Pelobacter seleniigenes DSM 18267: one gene and its partners. The protein of the gene in region 3 interacts with the protein of the main gene of each other region in a pairwise test. Links are inferred from orthologs where the notes say so. Each region holds a gene or a part of one and is shown on either strand. Other genes may lie near its edges.

Region 1 (5,096 bases), 1.6 Mb from region 3 along the record:
AAAACGCTGATAGGCCAACTCCAGCCAGTCCACCGCCTCATTTGAAAAAGCATGCAGCTCCGTGATTCCGCGGAACAGCGCCAGCCAACTGTCGGCGGCGGTCAGGTCGGCAGGGATCGCGCTGATTAAGGGGCCGATCTCGCGCTGATAGCGGCTGTCCACCAGGGCCAGACCGAACTGGCTGAGCATCTGTGCCATGGCGGAAAAGTCGCGCGCCTCCAGCAGACAGTTCAGGGCTGCATCAAAACGGCCTTCGAGCCGGTACCATTCGGCCGCCGCCTGGTAAACCAGCTGGCGTTCCGCGGCCGTCAGATCCAACTCGGCCTTTTCACGCAAGAAAGCCCTGGTCCCGGGCTTGATGAGCAAAACCGTTTCTTTTTCGACAGTGGCAGTCAGCACCAGCCCGTGCCGCTGCAGATAATCGATAACCGCCCGAATATCAGTAATTTCACTCAGACTCTGGGCCAACCGAACCGGCACCGATTCCAGCAACGCCAGCTTCAGCACCGTCCGCCGCCAGGGCAAAGGGAATTCGGTCGTCAAGGTTTCGAAGAACCGGCGATCATCCAGTTCATGGGGATCGGCCAGATCTTCAGCCAGGCGCAGCAACATGCTCCGGTCCTGTTCCCTGAGCTGACCATCACCGGTAATCATCAGGCCGCTGAGCCAGCGCAGGCGCGCCGAGTGATCCTGCAGTTGCTGTTCCAGCTGCTGCTGATTGCTGCGACTGCGGCGTTCGTCAGCACACATCCGCAGCATCACTTTAACCCTGGCCAGCATTTCCACATTGCTGATCGGCTGAGAAATAAAGTCGTAGGCGCCGACATCAAGCCCTTCGGCGCGCATCGTCGGCGAGGCAAGATGAGCGGTGATCAGAACCAGCGGGATCTCGGCGGTCTGCGGTTGCTGACGCAACCTGCGACACATCTCCAATCCACTCATCTCCGGCATCTGCACATCGATGAAGGCCCCGTCGACCGCTTCCCGCGCACAGATGGCCAGCCCCTCCCGGGCACTGCGGGCGGTCAGGACCCGCACCCGGGGCAGGTCGATTTCAATGATTTTAGCCAACAGCAACAGGTTGGTCTGGTTATCATCGACCAGCAACAGGGTAAATTGTTCCAGGGGCTCCGTCTGCATCATGATAACCGTTTACACCGGGATCAGCCCGGCAAACTTGAGCAACAGCTTCTTGGATCCGACTGAATTGAAATAAACGATAACCTTCTGTTTGTCGCCATCACCTTCCAGCCGGCGCACCGTCCCGATCCCGAACTTGATATGCCGCACCCGGGTTCCCAACCGCAATCCGGCCGGGCCTTCATCAGTGGCAGACTCGGTCGCGCCCCGGTGCGGTGGTTGAGGAGCGGCGATCGACACGGCAAGGTCCTGGTTTTCATCCCAGACCTCCGTTTCCTCCTGGCCGCTCATCAGATCCGCCAAGGAGGACAGATTATGAGCAGCCGCTGTTTTTGTCGCCGGGGCGGCTTCCTCCCCTCGTCCCTTGATCAGCTGGCCCGGAATTTCGGTCAGGAAGCGGCTGGGGGGATTGAACTGCCAGGTGCCATAAACCCGCCGACGCCGGGCATGGGACAGGTACAGACGCTGCATGGCACGGGTCATACCGACATAGCAGAGGCGCCGTTCCTCGGCCAGTTCTTCCCCCATGGCACCGGAGCGGGAGTGGGGGAACAGCCCCTCTTCCATCCCGGTCATGAAAACGATGGGGAACTCCAGACCTTTGGCGGAATGCAGGGTCATCAGGGTCACCCGCTGCTGGGAGTCGTCATGCTGTTCCAGGTCAGTGATCAACGCGATCTGCTCCAGGTAATCTTGTACGCTGCCGCCAGCGGTGGCATGTTCTTCCATCCCCGCCAGCAGCTGCTCCAGATTTTCCAGCCGACCTTTGGCCTCCTGGCGACCTTCCGCGGTCAGGGCATTCTGGGCTTCCTCCTGCAGGGCCGGTCCGTAACCGGAATCATGGATCAACTCCGCCATCAGTTGCGGATACGGCAGCCGTTGCAGACGCTCCGTGAAACTGTCGAGCAAGGCCAGGAATTCTCCCACCCGCTTTGCCGCTGCACCTTTCAGGATCTGCTCCTGGAGAGCCAGCCGACAGGCGGCCAGAAAGTTGCCGGCTTGTTCTTCATAGGCGGCAATGCGCTCGATGGTGGTGTTGCCGATACCGCGGGCCGGGACATTGATGATCCGCCGCACGGCCAGGGAATCCTGGGGATTGATCAGCACCCGCAGGTAGGAGAGGACGTCCTTGACTTCGAGCCGGGCATAGAACTTGACCCCGCCGAACATGACATAAGGAATCCGCCCGGCCCGCAAGGCTTCTTCCAAAGCCCGGGACTGGGCATTGGTGCGATAGAACACGGCCATCTCCCGTAACCCATGGCCGGCCCGCTGCAATTCAGCGATTTCAGCGGCAACAAACCGGGCCTCTTCGAAGTCATCGGGAGCGGTCTCGACATGCAGCAGTTCACCTGGCGGATTTTCCGTCCAGAGCTGCTTCTCCCGGCGGTCCGGGTTACACCCGACCACCGCTCCGGCGGCCTCCAGAATGGTGCGGGTCGAGCGGTAATTCTGCTCCAGTCGAATCACGCTCGCGGTCGGAAAATCGATATCAAACCCGAGGATATTGCCGACTTCGGCGCCGCGCCACCGATAAATGGACTGGTCATCATCGCCGACCACGCAGAGCGCCGTCTCCGGCCGGGTCAGCAACTGCATGAGTCGATACTGAACCCGGTTGGTGTCCTGGAACTCATCGATCAGGACATGGCGGAAACGTTGCTGCCAGCGCTCTCTGACCTCCGGGAATTCCTCGAGCAGCCGCACGGTCAACAGCAGCAGATCACCGAAATCGACAGCATTAGCGGCTTTCAGTTTATGCTGATATTGCGCATAGAGCTCGGCGACCAGCCGTTCGTCTGGATGCAGGTTGCCGTATTCGGTCGGCCCGATCCCGCTGTTTTTGGCACTGTCGATGGCGGCTGCAGCGGCGCGTGGTTTGAGGACCTTTTCAGAAATCTGCTGATCCTTAAGCAGTTCGCGCAGCAGGCGCAGCTGATCCTGATCGTCATAAATCAAAAAATCCCGTCCAAAGCCGAGATGATGAATTTCCTGACGTAAAATCCGCACGCAACTGGCGTGGAAGGTGGCCACCCAGGGCAGCTCTGAAGAACCGAGCAGCGCTTCCAGCCGTTCCCGCATTTCATTGGCCGCCTTGTTGGTAAAGGTCACGGCCATGATCTGCCAGGGGGCGACTCCTCGCTCGCGGATCAGGTAGGCAACCCGGTGGGTCAGAGCCCTGGTCTTCCCGGAACCGGCTCCGGCCAGCAGCAACAGCGGACCATCCTGATGCAGGACCGCCTGTCGTTGAGGCTCATTCAAGCCGGCCAGTAAATCAGTCATCCTCTTCCCCCAGCGTCCGGCTCATCAGGGCTCGGTTATAAGCTGAAATCATGTCGCGACGGGAGATAATCCCGTAGAGCTTGCGGTGAGTCTCCCGGTCCACCACGGGCAGCTGCTCGATATTGCGATAACCGATTCTGCGCATGGCGGTATCGAGGTCCTCCTCCGCATGCACCGTCACCACTTCCGTGGTCGCCAGCTCCTTGACGACAACCAGATCCATCAGTTCTTTTTCGAAAACCACCCCGAGGAAATCCTGCACCGAGATAATCCCGGTCAGTTCTCCCTTTTCGTTGACCAGGGGAAAATTGGTATGATGGGTCTTCTGAATGAAGCGCGCAAATTCTCCCAGGGTCATACTTTCCGGGATACTTTCGACCCGGGTCAGCATAACATCACCGACCGCCAGGCTCTTCATGATATTACGCTCTTTCCCGGCTTCCAGATCAATGCCGATCTGGCTTAGCTCAGCAGTTTCCAGGCTGTCTTTTTTCAGTTTGCGGGCAAAGGTCGTGCCGATAACGCAGGTCAGCATAATTGGGATAATGACTTCGTAGCTGTCGGTGGTTTCAAAAAGCAGAAAAATGGCGGTCATCGGCGAATGGGTCGCCGCCGCCAGGAACGCCCCCATACCGACCAGCGCATAGGCGCCACCGGACAGCCCGGCCCCAGGGAAGACCAACTCCAGAATATGACCGAAGGCTCCCCCGGCCACCGCACCGAGAAACAGGCAGGGTGCGAACATGCCGCCGGGCAGCCCGGAGCCGAGGGTGATGGATGTGGCCACCATTTTGGCAGCGACCAACACCAGCAGCAGATACCAGGAATGGCCCCCATGGAGCACCGCGCTGATGAATTCGTACCCGTTACCGAACACCTGGGGCAGAAAAATGCCGATCACCCCGACGCTCAGCCCGCCCAGGACCGGTTTGCTCAACTGCGGCACTTTAAGTGCGGTGATCATGTTCTTGATGCGACTGTTCACATCGATAAAACCGGCGGCAAGACCGCCGATAACAAAACCCAGCAGCACATAGAGGGCAAGTTCCCAGAAGCTGTGCAGAAAAAAGGTCGGGGTCACCACTTCCGAGACGTTACCGAGCAAGGCCCGGGATACGACCGTGGCCATGCCGCTGGAAATAACGATGGACGTGAAGCTGGCCAGTTCAAAGGACGACAACAGGACGATTTCGGTGGCGAAAAACACCCCGGCGATCGGGGCGTTAAAGGTCGCTGCGACCCCGGCCGCAGCACCGCAGGCGACCAGCACTTTCAGCCGATTCCCGCTCATTTTGAACAGTTTCCCGAACTGGCTGCCGATGGTGCCACCGATCACGGCGATCGGTCCTTCCTGCCCGGCGCTGCCACCGGTACCCAGGGTAATCGCGGAGCCAAGACCCTTGGTAAACAACGGTCTGAGCGGTAGCTTGGCACCTTTCAGGTTGACCTTGACCAGAAAGGCTGAGAAGCCACCCCGCAGGTCTTTTTTGAACAACACCCAGAGCGGAATCACCAACAGGCCGCCGATAGCGGGCAGAAACATCACCAGAATCCGCTGCAAGGACCAGTGATCCAACGAAATGTCAAAGAGTTCAAAGGTCTGCTCGAAGATCAGCCAATGAATCAGTTCGATGGTTTTCCGGAAAAAATAGTTGCCCAAACCGCCCAGGATA
Region 2 (4,894 bases), 430 kb from region 3 along the record:
GTTGGATAAAATTCTCAGCAGAATGATATCGCGGCCGACATGTTGCAACACAGGTGGTAGGCGGGCGATATGCGAAACGGTGCAAAAGAGCATGAGCAAATCAGGGCAGCTTTGCGCTGCCCTGATTAAAGCCGATCTGATTCTCTGACGTGCCCTGCTTTTTGTCAACCCCTCAGCCGTGAATTGCCTCTTTGTTGACTGCCAGGGCAGCTTCTTTGATGGCTTCGGCAAGGGTGGGGTGGGCGTGGCAGGTTACGGCCAGGTCATGGATACTGCCGGAAAAGGAAATCACCGTCGCTGCTTCGGCGATGAGTTCCGAAGCGCTCGGCCCGATAATATGCACGCCGAGGATCCGGCCACTGTCGGGAGTCGCCAGGACCTTGACAAAACCTTCGCTCATACCGGTGCACAGGGCACGGCCATTGGCGGCGAAGAAAAACTTGCCGGACCGGTAGTCGACTTTGTTCTCTTTGAGCTCCGTTTCACTGCTTCCCACGGTGGCCACCTCGGGCCAGGTATAGGTGACTGCCGGAACGGTGTTGTAGTGAACCGTCGATTTCTGCCCGGCCAGACGCTCCGCAAAAACGACCCCTTCCTCACTGGCTTTGTGGGCCAGCATCGGGCCCGGAACCAGGTCGCCGATGGCGTAGATTCCTGCGACCTTGGTTTGAAAATCCGCGTCGACCTCGAGTTGGCCCTGCTTGTTCGGGACCAGGCCGACATTCTCCAGGCCGAGCCCTTCGGTTTGGGCGCGCCGCCCGGTGGCAACCAGGATCTTGTCGCACTTGATCTGCTGTTCCCCTTTGGCGCCGGAGACCGTGGCGATCAGGCCGTCGGCGGTTTTTTCCATTTTTTCCAGCTTGGTCTTCAGCAGGATCTCGATACCCTGTTTTTTCAGGCTGCGTTGCAGGGTCTGGGCGATTTGCGGATCGGTGGCGGGGAGGATCTGCGGCAGCATCTCCACGACAGTGACTTTGGCACCCAGCCGGCTCCAGACCGAACCCATCTCCAGACCGATGACGCCGCCACCGACCACGAGCAGATGTTTGGGCACCTCGGTCAGGCTCAGCGCATCGCGGGCGTTGATGACATCGGTTCCATCAAAAGGCAGGTGGGGCAGCTCGAATGCCGCACTGCCGGTCGCCAGCAGGATGGTTTTGGCCGCTATTGTGTTGGTCCCTTCGGCGGAGATGATCTTGACTGTCTTGCTTGACTGGCTGGCCGGTTGCAGTTCCGCAGTTCCGGTGATCCGGTCAATTTTATGTTTCTTGAACAGCCCTTCAATGCCGCCGGTCAGCTTGTCGATGATCCCCTGTTTGCGGGCCATCAGCTGGGCCAGGTTCAGACTGACTTCGCCGACTTCGATGCCGTGTTCGGCAAATTCATGTCTGGTGCGGGCAAAATGTTCGCTCGATTCGAGCAGCGCCTTGCTCGGGATACACCCTTCGTTGAGGCAAACTCCGCCTAAGGTCGCGCGTTTTTCGATCACCGCGACAGTAAACCCGAGCTGGGCGGCGCGGATCGCGGCGACATAGCCGCCGGGGCCTGCGCCGATAACGATCAGATCATAAGTCTTGTCAGACATGGGAACTCCTTTTTAGCTGCGCTCCGGAAACGTTCATCCTCTTGACGGCTGGTTCCTCTTTCAGCGTGCGGAACTCAGACTTTCAGCAACAGGGTTTCCGGGTTGTCAATGTAGGTTTTGACCTGTTTGAGAAAGGTGACCGCCTGTTGCCCGTCAATGATGCGGTGATCGTAGCTCAAGGCCAGATTCATGATCGGGCGGATGACAATCTCTCCATCACGGACCACGGGGCGATCCTGGATTCCGTGCATGCCGAGGATCGCGCTCTGTGGCGGATTAAGCAGCGGTGTCGAGAGGACCGAGCCATACACGCCGCCATTGGTGATGGTAAAGGTGCCGCCCTGCAGCTCATCGAGGGTCAGCTTGCCGGAATTGGCCCGTTCGGCAAAGTCACGGATGATGGTTTCAATCTCGTGGAAGTCGAGGCTGTCGGTGTCGCGAACGACCGGAACCACCAGGCCGCGTTTACTGCCGACGGCAATGCCGATATCGTAATAGTTGTGATAGACGATATCGTTGCCGTCGATGCTGGCATTGACTTCCGGATGCTCTTTCAGGGCCTCGGCACAGGCTTTGACGAAAAAGGACATGAAGCCGAGGGAACAGCCGTATTTTTTTTGGAATGCTTCTTTGTAGTCTTTGCGCAGCTGGATCACCCGACTCATGTCGGCCTCATTGAAGGTGGTCAGCATGGCGGTTTCCTGCTTGGCCTTCATCAGGTGTTCCGCCACCTTTTTGCGCAGCTGGGACATGGGGACCCGTTTAATCCGGTCGGCGGCGGCTTTCGCCGGGGCAGGTGCGGGTTGCTGGGGGGCTTTTTCTTCTGCCGGTTTAGGGGCAACCTGTTCCGTTTTGGGGGACTGCTCCGGCAGGTCATCGACCAGAATCCGGCCGTCGCGACCGCTCCCTTTCACCTGGGACAGATCGATGCCGCGCTCCGCGGCGATCTTTTTGACCGCCGGGTTCATCGGTGTGGCCTGGGCGGTTGTCGGTTCTGGTTTTCCCTCTTCTGCTGGCGCAGCTGGTGGTGGGGTTTTTTCCTGCTCGGCGGAGTTCGCTGGCGGTTCCGGCTGGGCCTCATCGCTGCTGTCCGGTTGGGCCGCTGACTCATCTATGCGACCGATGACCGCCCCGATTTCAACGGTCTCTCCGGCTTCGACCAGGATGGTCAGCTTGCCGGACACTTCGGCATTCAACTCGACGTTGACCTTCTCGGTCTCCAGTTCCATGAGCAAATCGTCTTTTTCAACGAACTCGCCGTTTTTCTTGAACCATTCGCCAATTTCCGCTTCAACGATCGATTCGCCTACCTGGGGAACAATGATATCCATAGAGAACCTCTCCACGATTGAATTAAAGGGTTGCGAACGCTTTTTCCAGAATCTGCTGCTGCTCGATCTTGTGAATACGGTGCGAGCCGACTGCGGTACTGGCGGAGCGTTTGCGGCCGACATACACCGGTTCCTTGCCGATCAGTTCGCGCAGCAGGGGGCGTAAATGGTCCCAGCCGCCACCGTTGCCGGGTTCCTCCTGAACCCAGTAATATTCCACATCGTTCCGGTATGGTGCCAGGATCTCCTGGAGCAGTTCCGTGTGCAGCGGATATAATTGTTCGATGCGGACAATGGCAACGTCGTTGTGGCCACCTTCGGAGCGCTGGTTGAGCAGTTCATAATAGATTTTGCCGGAGCAGAGCAAAACCCTGCGGCAGTCGGTCGGCGCGAGATCGTCAGGGAGGATTTCGCGGAAATGGCCGCTGCTCAGCTCGGCGAGGCTGGAAACACAGGCCGGGTGGCGCAGCAGCGCCTTCGGAGTGGCCACAATCAGCGGCCGCCGGTAAGCGGTCCTGACCTGGCGGCGCAGCACGTGAAAAAATTGGGCCGGGGTGCTGGGATTGACCACCTGCATGTTGTTGTCGGCGCAGAGTTGCAGGTAACGCTCAATGCGCGCGCTCGAATGTTCGGGGCCCTGGCCTTCGTAGCCATGGGGGAGGAACATAGCCAGACCGGTCGGACGATCCCACTTGGCCAGGCTGCTGGCAATGAATTGATCGATAATGACCTGGGCGCCGTTGGCAAAATCACCGAACTGGGCTTCCCAGATGGTCAGGTCGTCCGGGGTCTCAACGGAATACCCGTAATCAAAGCCGAGCACCGCTGCTTCCGAGAGCATGCTGTTGAAGGCATCAAAGCGGCAGCCTGCACTGCGGGCGATGTCGGCCAGGGCGGTGTACTCCCGGCCGGTTTTGATGTCATAAAGGGTCGCATGACGATGGTTGAAGGTGCCGCGCCGGGAGTCCTGGCCGGACAGGCGGATCGACGTCCCTTCATTGACCAGGCTGGCGAAGGCCAGGGCTTCGGCGGTGCCCCAGTCGATGGCCTGTTCCTTTTCGGCCACAACGGTACGGCGTTTCTTCAGCAGCGTGGCGATTTTCCGGTGCGGGGTAAAATCGGCCGGGATGCTGGTGAGGGTTTCACTGAGTCCTTGCAGGGTGGTTTCGGCGACCCCGGTTTCAACCCGCTTGAAGCTGAACTCGCGGTCAATGTGCGACCACTGTTTGAGGAAGATCTCGTGCAGGGGACAGATCTCGCGGTTCAGGGCTTCTTCCAGGGCCGCATCAATATCATCGGCAATTTTCTGCAGTTCCGCTTCCTGGAATCCTTCGAACAGCAGCTGGTTCTTGTAGATATCGGCAGTCAGCGGATGATTCTTGATCTTTTCGTACATCAGCGGCTGGGTGAAGAAGGGCTCGTCCCCTTCGTTATGACCGTAACGCCGATAGCAGATCACTTCAATGACCACATCTTTGCGAAATTTCTGGCGGAATTCGATGGCCATGGTGGCGGCCTGAATCAATGCTTCCGGATCATCGCCGTGGACATGGAAGATCGGCGACATGAGCATTTTGGCGATATCGGTCGGATAGCAGGTCGAGCGGGCGTCCACGGGCAGGGTGGTAAAGCCGATCTGGTTGTTGATGACGACATGCAGGGTGCCGCCGGTTTTATAGCCGGCCAGCTGCGACAGATTGAGGGTTTCCGCCACGATTCCCTGCCCGGCGAAGGCCGCATCTCCGTGAATCAGCAGCGGCATGGCGTTGTATTCACCGTTGTCCATGCGGTCCTGGCGGGCGCGGCATTTGCCTTCGACCACCGGATTGACCGCCTCCAGGTGGCTGGGATTAGACGCCAGCGAGACATGGATGCAGCCGGAGGTGAAGCAGCGGTCGGTGGAGTAGCCTTTATGGTACTTGACGTCCCCTTCGCCGACGATTTTATAGCGTTCGTTATCGGCAAATTCGGCAAACAT
Region 3 (4,989 bases):
ACGACGGCTTCAATGCGCAATTTGCCGTGGTCGACCAGAAACGCGCCCTGGCCATCCCGGCCCGGCTGCAGCAGCAAACTCCCGAGCAGTTGGCCGCTATGCTGCTAACCTATGGCACAGCTTACCGTGCTGTGGTCGAGCGCTTGCAGGTGAAACCCGGTGACAGCGTCCTGCTTATGGGCGGCGGCAAGGGGACCAGTTTTGCCGGGGCCCAGATCGCCAAAGCCCTCGGTGCCCGGGTGATCCTGATGGGCTCCAACCGGAGCCTGGCCGAGACCCTGATCGAGCGCGGTATTGCCGATGCCTTCGTCAACCGGAAGGAGATTCCGGACGAAGTCTATGGGGTCATCCCTGCCAACGAAACGGAAGACGGCTGGCGTGGCCGGACCGCACCTTTTCGCGAGGCCATCTTTGCCGCCAATAACGGCCGGCCGGTCGACAAGATTTTCGAACACACCGGCGGCACCAATTTCCCGCTGTTGGTATCCGCATTGGCCGAAAACGGCACTCTGGCCTTTTTCGGCGCCACCGGCAGCGGCCTCAAGGGGGAATATCAGGAAACCTTCTTCTATGCGGGACAACGGCTGGTCATGGATGCCCGCTGGGTCTGGATGCGCCAGAAACAGATCCTGTTCCGCAGCGGTTCAGCCCGAGACATTCTCGCTGAAATCGGCTTGCCCCCGGGCAAGAAGGGGCTGATCTGGGGCGCCGATGGCTATGCCCGGGAATTTGTCGAAGCGGCCCTCGCCCGCAGTGCCGAGTTGGCCGTCATCGCCTCCCATTCCCGTGAAGCGGCCGGCATTGCCGAACTGATTCGGCTCGGCGTCAACCCCGCCCATATTATCGACCGCGACCGCTTCCAGTTGACCACAGACATGCCCGACCCGCTGACGGCGGATGGGCATCTGAACCCTGCCTATAACAGTGGCTATATGAATCAGGCCAGAGCCCTGGGCCGGTCCCTCTGGGACATTTTTGGTCCCCGCACCAGCCCGGATTTCGTCATCGAACGAAATGACCAGAGCACCCTGCACTACAGCAGCTTTCTGGTCCGTGACTTCAGTGAACGGGAGCTGCAGAACTGCGGCATCATTGTTGTCCGCGGCGAACAGGAGCTGGCGTTGTGCGGCTCCCACATGTACTGTTCCAACCAGGCCCAGGAAGTGGTGCGGTTATTGGCCGGGGGCAGAATCGAGATGGAGCAGGAGGATCTTGAGGTGGTGAGCCTGGCCGAACTGCCGGAGCTGCAGCAGAAGATGCTGGATGGCAGGATGACCAAACCGAAAGGAGTCGCCCTGGTGCAGGCTGACACCACGGGGCGGACCATCGCCAGCTACGCGCGGGAGTTCTGGGGGCAGACCCTGCGCACGGCCAATCCGGAGCAACAGGAGTACCTTGATATCTACCTCTCCCCGGAAGGGATCGGCACCATTGTGCTGCAGCGGATCGATGCCCTCAACGCCCTCAATGACACCCTGCTGGCCCAGCTGGCCGAGACCTTTAACGAGGTTCGCGACCAGGGCAGCCTCCACGGCCAACCGGTCAAGGCGCTGCTGCTGTGCAGTGAGACCCGAGCGTTCGTGGCTGGTGCGGATGTCACCGAGTTTGCCGGCAACGACGCCGCAGAAATCGCCCGGATCGCCTCCTTCAACCTGGCTATTTTCACAACCCTGGAAAACCTGCCGATCCCGGTCATCGCGGTAATCGATGGTTTTGCCCTCGGCGGCGGCAACGAGCTGGCCATGAGTGCCCATTACCGGATAGTGACCGAAAATGCCCTGCTTGGCCAGCCGGAAGTCAAACTGGGCATTATTCCGGGGTACGGCGGTGCGCAGCGCCTGCCCAGATTGATCGGTCCGCGTAAAGCGTTGGAAATGTCGGTCAACGGAGAACCGATAGATGGCCGTACGGCGGTTTCCATCGGCCTGGCTGATGAATTTCATCTTTCCGCGACCGCCATGGCCAGGGCCTTTCAGGTCGCACGGGAACTGGTTTCCGGACAGGCCAGTCTGGCGCAGAAGGATTGGGATGAACGGGCTGCGAGTCAGGCCCTTGAGCTGCAGGAATTGCTCACCGATCCGGCAGTGAAAAGACTGCTGACCCAAAACGCCCCCGGCGACCCTGCGGACATTTACGCAGCCAGACGCTATGCCGCCCACTACGTGATCGCGGCAATGGAGTTCGGTTACGAGAACGGCTTCGTCGCCGGACTGGCCAACGATGCCAAACTGTTCGGTGAGATCGCCGCATCCCCTTCCGGTCAGGAATGGATCGGACGCTTTATTAACAAGGACCCGGAGCAGGGGGCTTTTATCAGACTGCTGGAAGGGGATTGAAAGGGATATATATTAATGGCAAAGTCCGTCCTGGACTTTGCCATGCACGTTACGCAAAAGCGTGGTTTTGCTGCACTCACAAAAACAAGGAATAAACCCCTTGTTTTTGACTCGCCCTTCCTTGGGCTCGGACGAACGATGTAACAATTGGCCGTCCTGGACTTTGCCATGCGCGTTACGCAAAAGCGCGGTTTTGCTGCACTCACAAAAACAAGGAATAAACCCCTTGTTTTTGGCTCGCCCTTCCTTGGGCTCGAACGGACCATGTAACAATTGGCCGTCCTGGACACGGTCATTGTTTTGCAAAAACGCGGCTCGCCGCACCCGGAGGGATTGGCGAGCCTCTGGTGTCAGGGTTTGAAGAGCATCTCCGCAGCCTCGTAAATGGTCTCGGACAGGGTCGGGTGGGGATGGATCGACTTGCGCAGGTCCTCGGCAACTGCGGCCATTTCCATGGCCACCACCCCTTCGGCGATCAGCTCGCCGGCACCTGGACCGGCCACCGCCACCCCCAACACCCGGTCGGTGTCCTTATCCACGATCAACTTGGTCATGCCGTCCTCCCGCCCCAGGGTCAGGGTCCGACCGTTGCCGCGCCAGGGCATCTTGGCGGTGGTGATTTTGATCTGCTGTTCCCGGGCCGCTGTTTCGGTCAGCCCGCACCAGGCGATCTCCGGATCGGTAAAGACCACCGCTGGAATTGCCCGGGGATCAAAGACCGCCTTACGGCCGACTGCCGCTTCGGCAGCGACGTTGGCCTCACCGTAAGCCTTGTGGGCCAGCATCGGCTCACCGGCGATATCACCGATGGCAAAGATATGCGGTTCGGCGGTACGCTGCTGGCCATCGACCTCGACAAAACCCTTTTGGGTCACCTTGATGGCGGTATTCTCCAGACCCAGATTTTCGGTGTTCGGACGGCGGCCAATGGAGATCAGCACTTTGTCGAAACGGCGCTTGCTCTGCTCTCCTTTTTTATCTTCCAGGATCACGGCAACCCCGTTCTTCTGTTCTTTCAGCTCGACAACCTTGGTCTTGAGCAGGATCTCCTCGAATTTTTTATCGAGCCGACGTTTAAGCACCGAGACCAGATCCCGGTCACAGCCCGGCAGCAACCCGTCAGTCATCTCCACCACCGAGACCTTGCTGCCCATGGCAGCGTAGGCCGAACCCAGCTCCAGGCCGATATAGCCGCCGCCGATCACCAGCAGTGACTTGGGCACATCCGCCAGCTCCAGCGCGCCGGTCGAATCGATGATCATTTTGCTCCCGGGTTCGACCCCGGGCAGCATGATCGGCCGCGACCCGGTGGCAAGGATCGCCTGCTTGAAGGTCAGCTCGCTGGTCTCTCCATCGATGTTGGTCACCTGCAGGGTCGTGGAATTTTTGAATGTGGCCGTCCCCCGGATATAGTTCACTTTCTTCTGTTTGACCTTGCCACCCAGGCCGCCGGTCAGTTTTCCGACCACTTCGTTCTTCCACTCCCGGACTCGCTCGACATCGATTTTCGGCTTGCTGAAGCTCACCCCGATGGCATTCGATTCTTCGGCTTCAGAAACCAGTTTGGCGACATGAAGCAGGGCCTTGGAGGGAATACAGCCGCGGTACAAACAGACTCCGCCCGGATTCTCCTCCGGGTCGATCAGGGTCACTGACAAACCCAGCTCAACGGCCTTGAAGGCGGCTGCATAGCCGCCGGGCCCGGCACCGACAACAACCAGCTCGGCATCGACAGGGCCGTCCGTGGGGGCGCTTTGCGGCGCAGGCTCTTCCTTCGCTTCCGCGGGTGGGGTAGAACTCTCCTCGTTTTTTTCCTCAGCAGACTCTTGTGGTGCTGCGGGCCCCTGCCGGTCATCGGCCTCAACCTCATCCAGAATGACGATCACCGCGCCGACTTTAGCCTGCTCCCCTTCCGCCACCCGGATCTCTTTGACCTTGCCGGCACTCGGTGAGGGGATGGCAACAACCGCTTTATCCGTTTCCAGTTCCAGCAGGGTCTGGTCCGCTTCAACCAAGTCACCCACGGCCACGGCAATGGAAGTAACGGTGCCTTCGGTCACTCCTTCGGAAACTTCCGGGACAACAACCTCTAACGACATAACAAACCTCTATTCTCGCAAGTTAAGCAAGTGTTTAAAAATCTCCCAGGCTCTTTCAACCCTACATCAACAGCTTGAGCGGCTGTTCCAGCGCAGCACAGATAAAACGCAGGAAACGCGCACCGTCAGCCCCGTCGATGACCCGATGATCATAGGTCAGGGAGAGCGGCATCAGTTGGCCGGGGACAAATTCCTGGCCATTCCAGACCGGCTCAATGGCCGTCCGGGAAACCCCGAGGATGGCCACCTGGGGGGCATAGACAATAGGCGTAAAGGCGGTTCCACCGATCCCACCAAGGTTACTGATGGTGAAAGTTCCCCCTTCCAGCTCGGCTGGAGAGACCTTGCGTTCGCGGGTTTTTGCAGCCAACTCACTAAGATCTTCAGCAATAGCAACAATCCCTTTCTGGTCGGCATCCTGAATCACCGGAACCATCAGGCCGTTGGGCGTATCCACAGCCACCCCGATATGCACGTATTGCTTGAGAACCAGCTCCTTGGCCGCCAGATCCAAACTGCTGTTGAAATGGGGAAACGCCTTGAGGGCGACAGCG

Evidence for each region.
Region 1: the proteins of lpdA (region 3) and N909_RS0105805 interact in binary tests that used the Escherichia coli proteins (3 or more experiments, as listed by UniProt). The link is inferred for Pelobacter seleniigenes DSM 18267 from one-to-one orthologs.
Region 2: the proteins of lpdA (region 3) and odhB interact in binary tests that used the Escherichia coli proteins (3 or more experiments, as listed by UniProt). The link is inferred for Pelobacter seleniigenes DSM 18267 from one-to-one orthologs.

The regions. Positions count from the first base shown.
Region 1 is NZ_JOMG01000002.1:686,168-691,263, forward strand. The notes cover bases 789-3,823. They hold N909_RS0105805 (ATP-dependent helicase), read right to left. Parts: upstream 3,424-3,823; coding sequence 1,153-3,423; downstream 789-1,152. Other genes in these bases: N909_RS24465 (response regulator), read right to left, coding at 789-1,143; N909_RS0105810 (chloride channel protein), read right to left, coding at 3,416-3,823. Outside these bases: more of N909_RS24465, read right to left, coding at 1-788; more of N909_RS0105810, read right to left, coding at 3,824-5,096. UniProt on the Escherichia coli protein: A helicase with DNA-dependent ATPase activity. Unwinds DNA duplexes with 3'-5' polarity. Translocates on single-stranded DNA with 3'-5' polarity. Initiates unwinding more efficiently from a nicked substrate than double-stranded DNA.
Region 2 is NZ_JOMG01000002.1:2,740,241-2,745,134, forward strand. The notes cover bases 789-3,621. They hold odhB (2-oxoglutarate dehydrogenase complex dihydrolipoyllysine-residue succinyltransferase), read right to left. Parts: upstream 2,917-3,621; coding sequence 1,660-2,916; downstream 789-1,659. Other genes in these bases: lpdA (dihydrolipoyl dehydrogenase), read right to left, coding at 789-1,585; N909_RS0115380 (2-oxoglutarate dehydrogenase E1 component), read right to left, coding at 2,939-3,621. Outside these bases: more of lpdA, read right to left, coding at 173-788; more of N909_RS0115380, read right to left, coding at 3,622-4,894. UniProt on the Escherichia coli protein: E2 component of the 2-oxoglutarate dehydrogenase (OGDH) complex which catalyzes the second step in the conversion of 2-oxoglutarate to succinyl-CoA and CO(2).
Region 3 is NZ_JOMG01000002.1:2,314,472-2,319,460, reverse strand. The notes cover bases 2,062-4,989. They hold lpdA (dihydrolipoyl dehydrogenase), read right to left. Parts: upstream 4,436-4,989; coding sequence 2,687-4,435; downstream 2,062-2,686. Other genes in these bases: N909_RS0113440 (2-oxo acid dehydrogenase subunit E2), read right to left, coding at 4,497-4,989; N909_RS24680 (enoyl-CoA hydratase-related protein), read left to right, coding at 2,062-2,336. In the rest of the region: more of N909_RS24680, read left to right, coding at 1-2,061. UniProt on the Escherichia coli protein: Lipoamide dehydrogenase is a component of the glycine cleavage system as well as of the alpha-ketoacid dehydrogenase complexes.